Regions from separate parts of the Rothia sp. HMSC068F09 genome, predicted to be linked through region 2. Evidence: predicted binding sites of a transcription regulator. Region 2 holds the regulator's gene; the other holds the start of a gene.
What was found. Region 2 encodes HspR, which represses chaperone genes until heat shock. Its sites were predicted from a motif close to AAGTTGAGTCNNNNNGACTCAACTT; they were not measured.
Positions count from the first base shown of each region.

Region 1: a site for HspR is predicted at 1,455-1,479, ahead of clpB (ATP-dependent chaperone ClpB). Genes of this name have one in related genera too.

Region 1 is NZ_KV810430.1:385,169-387,628, forward strand. It holds gene clpB (ATP-dependent chaperone ClpB) at 1-1,398, opposite strand, end outside; gene HMPREF2874_RS08420 (NAD(P)-dependent oxidoreductase) at 1,649-2,332, shown strand; gene HMPREF2874_RS08425 (HAD family hydrolase) at 2,351-2,460, shown strand, end outside.
Region 2 is NZ_KV810419.1:47,021-49,480, reverse strand. It holds gene trmB (tRNA (guanosine(46)-N7)-methyltransferase TrmB) at 1-419, shown strand, start outside; gene HMPREF2874_RS02455 (heat shock protein transcriptional repressor HspR) at 661-1,167, opposite strand; gene HMPREF2874_RS02450 (DnaJ domain-containing protein) at 1,171-2,163, opposite strand.

The sequences.
Region 1 (2,460 bases), on a different contig from region 2:
CTTCTCAGCCTCCCAACGGGCGTTGAGGGCGTCGAGCTCTTCCTTCTTGTCAGCCATGTCCTTGCGCAGGGCCTCCAGACGCTCAACCGATGCGGGATCGGTCTCGTCGGCAAGAGCCAGCTCCTCCATGGTGAGGCGGTCCACGGCGCGGCGTAGCTGGTCAATTTCCTCCGGAGCGGAGTCAATTTCCATGCGCAGGCGGGATGCTGCCTCATCAATCAGGTCAATTGCCTTGTCCGGCAGCTGACGGGAAGGAATGTAGCGGTTGGACAAGGTTGCTGCGGCAACCAGTGCGGAGTCAGCAATCTGCACCTTGTGGTGTGCTTCGTAGCGTTCCTTCAGGCCACGCAGAATACCGATGGTGTCCTCAACGCTGGGCTCGCCCACGTACACCTGCTGGAAGCGGCGCTCCAGGGCGGGGTCCTTCTCGATGTTCTCGCGGTACTCATCCAGGGTGGTGGCACCAATCAGGCGAAGCTCGCCACGGGCAAGCATGGGCTTAAGCATGTTGCCAGCGTCCATGGAACCCTCGGATGCGCCAGCACCGACGACGGTGTGAATCTCGTCGATGAAGGTCACGATCTGACCCTCGGACTTCTTGATTTCTTCGAGGACTGCCTTCAGGCGCTCCTCGAACTCGCCGCGGTACTTAGCACCGGCGACCATGGAGCCCAGATCCAGGCTAATCAGGGTCTTGCCGCGCAGGGATTCGGGCACATCGCCGGAAACCATGCGCTGTGCCAGGCCCTCGACCACGGCGGTCTTACCGACGCCGGGCTCACCAATCAGCACGGGGTTGTTCTTGGTACGGCGGGAGAGCACCTGCACAACGCGGCGAATCTCGGAGTCACGGCCGATGACCGGGTCGAGCTTGCCCGCACGAGCAATGGCGGTCAGGTCGGTGCCGTACTTCTCGAGCGCCTGGAAGGTGCCTTCGGGGTCGGGGGTGTCCACGGTGCGGTCTCCTCGGACGTTGGGAATGGTCTGTGCAATGAGGTCTGCGGTAGCACCAAGCTTGTGCATTGCTTCAGCGGTGCTATCGGTTCCGCTGGCGATGCCCAGCAGAATCATTTCGGTGGAGACGTAGGTGTCTCCGAAGCCCTGGGCGCGGGTCTGTGCGGCCTGCAGGGCGGCGAGTGCGGAACGGCTGAAGGAGGCGTTCTGCACGGAGGCGCCAGAAGCCTTGGGCAGCTTCTTGATTTCTGCGGAAGCTGCCTCGGAGATGGCGTCTACATCCAGGCCTGCTGCCTTGAGCACGGAGACTGCGATGCCTTCGCGCTGGTCCATGAGGGCCTTGAGGATGTGGGAGGTTTCAATAGTGGGGTTACCCGCCGTTTGCGCATTGGTATTAGCGGCGGAGATAACTTCTTGACTCTTGGTCGTGAACTTAATATCCATGATGTCCTTTCGTATCGTGCATTCTGGGGCCTATCCTATGTCCCCCTGCATTACATAACTTGAGTCTACTCCACTCAACTATGTTTCGCAAGGGGTTTTCAAAAAATTTTGTCCACTTTTTTCGTTTTTCACCCCGCACTGCTCTGAGCCCCAATCGAAGCCCCACCCCAGCCGAAACCGCATTGCTATACTGACCAGATTGGGCGCTTGCATGCTCCCACAACAACTACAGCCCAAGTTGGGAGCTCACATGAAAATACTGGTTCTCGGCGCAACCGGCCGCACCGGCCGCTTCTTCACCCGCAAAGCCCTCGAGGAGGGGCACGCGGTCACCGCCTATGTGCGCAACCCCGATAAGGCGCGCACACTTTTGGGAGCACACCAGAGCCTCACCATTACCCCCGGCACCTTGGACGATGCCGAACGGCTCGCCGCAGCATCCGCCGGGCAGGACGTCATGGTGAGCATCCTGGGACAGAAGGCCACGGTGCGAGAGTTTCTGCACAGCACGTTCATGCAGGAGCGCCTGCCGCTCATCATGCAGACAGTCACGGGTGCAGGCGTGAAGCATTGCGTTCTACTGAGCGCCTACGGCGTGGGTGATACGGTACGAACCGCATCCCTGCCCATGCGCCTGGTATGCAAGGTCATCATGCGCGGCATTTTTACCGACAAGGTTAAGGCGGACGCCCTGGTCGCCGAATACCAGCCGTATATTTCGCGTGCGCATCCGGGCAGGCTGACCGACAAGCCCGGCAGGGGCGGGGTGAAGGTGTTTGATATGGCGAGCGTCGAGCGCACTCCGGGTATCCCGACCATTGCACGTGAGGACGTCGCCGATGCCCTGCTCACCATTGCAGAAAACCCGCAGAACGCGGGCACAGATTTTTTGGTAACAATTGGGGACGCCATCCTACGCTCACCTCAGAAATAAACCGGTAGGCTTAATGGCATGACGACTACGAACACCTTCCCCGCCGCCATTCTCTTCGACCACGACGGAACCCTCGTGGATACCGAACCCGTATGGGCTGCCGCAAAGGTTGCTCTTGCCGCAGATTT
Region 2 (2,460 bases):
ACGCGGGCGTGGAGAACGTGCGTGTGGCTCAGGCGAACGCACCCGAGCTGCTCGACAACATGCTCGAGGAGAACTCCGTGGACGAGCTGTGGGTGTTCTTCCCGGACCCCTGGCACAAGTCCCGCCACCACAAGCGCCGCCTGGTGTCCCCGGCTTTTGCCGATAAGGTTGCGCGCGTGCTCAAGCCCGGCGGCATTTGGCGCCTGGCCACCGACTGGGAGGAGTACGCCCTGGTCATGCGCGATGTTCTGGAGGCGCACCCCGACTTTGAGAACGTTCACCCCGGTGCTGGTGCGACCGAGGAGGACCCGCAGGGTGGCTGGGCTCCGCGTTGGGAGGGTCGTACCCTCACCAGTTTTGAGCGTAAGGCTCAGGAGGCGGGCCGCCGCGCGCACGACCTGACCTACCGCCGCAAGTAAGCGGCTGCGCCAGCGCTAGTACGCGACTTATACGTTAAGGAGGTGAGGCTCCCCGGTCATTCGGGGAGCCTCACCTCCTTGTGTGTGGGCCCAAGTGCATGCGGGGCGGGGGTCTACCCTCCCCTCGCTTCGTATGACACTAAGACGCACAAGTCTCTATGGGCGGCTGACCAGCTCAAATGAGCTAGAAGTGAGCTAGAACAGCCGAACCGTTTACCCAAGTGTAGCGGGTTTAGCCGGTTTAGCGCGGCGGTTTCGTATTATCCGCCGTGGCCGGCTGGTGATGCTGACGGTACAGCACCACCGCCGAGGAACGCTGACGGGCCGCCGGGCGGGTACCGCGGGCAATATGCACCACGTCGCCGCTGGTACCGGCTGCGAACACGCGCTCCGCCAACCCCAGCTTCACCTTCGCATCCTCAATCTGGCTCTGCAAGGCCGCAATCTGTTCCTTCTGCGACTCCAGGAGAGCCTCCAGCTCGATGATTCGGCGAATACCTTCCAGGGAGACGCCCTCCTGCGAGAGCTGCTGAATCCGCTGCAGACGGTTAACGTCACGCTGCGAGTAGCGGCGCGCCTTACCGGGTGCACGCGAGGGCTGAACCAGGCCGATGCGGTCGTACTGGCGCAGGGTCTGCGGGTGCATGCCCGCCAGCTCAGCCGCCACCGAAATCACGAAAACCGGCAGGTCCACGCTGTGCAGCGGCTCGCTACGACGGGACTTCGATGATGATTCACGAGCTGCCATGGTTTACTTCGCCTTCTTCAACAGATCCTTACGGGGGTTCTCCTGGGGTGCCAGCTTCACGAACTCTTCGAAGGCCTTCTGAGCCTCGTCGCTGAGCTTGGTGGGCAGAACCACCTCGGGGATGACCAGCAGGTCGCCCTTGCCGTTCTTGGTCTTGAAACCGCGGCCCTTGGCGCGCAGTCGGCGACCCACCTGGCCGGGGGCCAGGCGCAGCTTCACGGTGGTGTTATCGGGCAGGGGAACCTCAATGACGGCACCGTCAACGGCCTCGGCGAGGGTGACGGGGGCGCGCATAATCAGGTTGTTCTCCTCGCGGGAGTACACCGAGTCGTCGGAGACGCGCACGGTGACCTTCAGGTCGGCGCCGTGCAGGCCCTTGCCGCGCAGACGCACCTTCTGGCCGTCCTTGATGCCGGCGGGGATGCGTGCCTCAGTGTGGGAGCCGTCCGGCAGGAACACGGTCACGTTTGCGCCGGTGTATGCCTGGGCCAGGGTGATGCGGGTGCTGGTGGTGCTTTCCTCGGGGGCCGCGTGCTGTGCGCCGCCAAAGCCGCCGCCGCCCATGCCGCCGAAGTCGGCGCTGGTGAAGCCTGCGGAGCGACGACGGCTACCGCCGGTGCTTCCGCCGAACAGGCCGCCGAGCAGGTCATCAATGTTGATATTGGCGCTGGTGCCGCCGCGGAATCCGCCGAAGGCGTCCGCGCCGGGGTATCCGCCGCCAAAGCCGCCACCACCGAAGCCACCCGCACCCATGCCTGCAGCGCCGTAGCGGCGAATCTGGTCGTACTCCTCGCGCTGCTTCTTGTCGGAGAGCACGTCGTAGGCCTCGGAGATTTCCTTGAACTTCTTCTCAGCCTGCTCGTCACCGGGGTTCAAATCCGGGTGGTACTTGCGGGAGAGCTTGCGGTACGCCTTCTTAATGTCGCTTTCGCTTGCGTCTTCGCTAACGCCCAGTGCCTTATAAAAGTCGTCAGTTATCCAGTTTTCGCTTGCCATATGTTTGTTTCTCCTCTCGCGGTGATGCGCCGCCCTCCTCGGTTACGGGACGGCCAGCAGGGCACCACGTTCTTGTCTTAATGCTCTATATAAAAGTTTAGTCTACTTGACTCAATTTTGGAAGGGGCTAGGCCAAAAAATAGCGCTCCCCAAGGGTTTTTCGCGGCGACCACAGCTCGCCGCACCCAGACAAACACCCTGACAAACACCCTGACAAACGACCCCGGCAAAATATCCAGGGCAAACAACACAAGGCAAACAACAGGGCGGGTGCTCCCCCACTGGGAGAGCACCCGC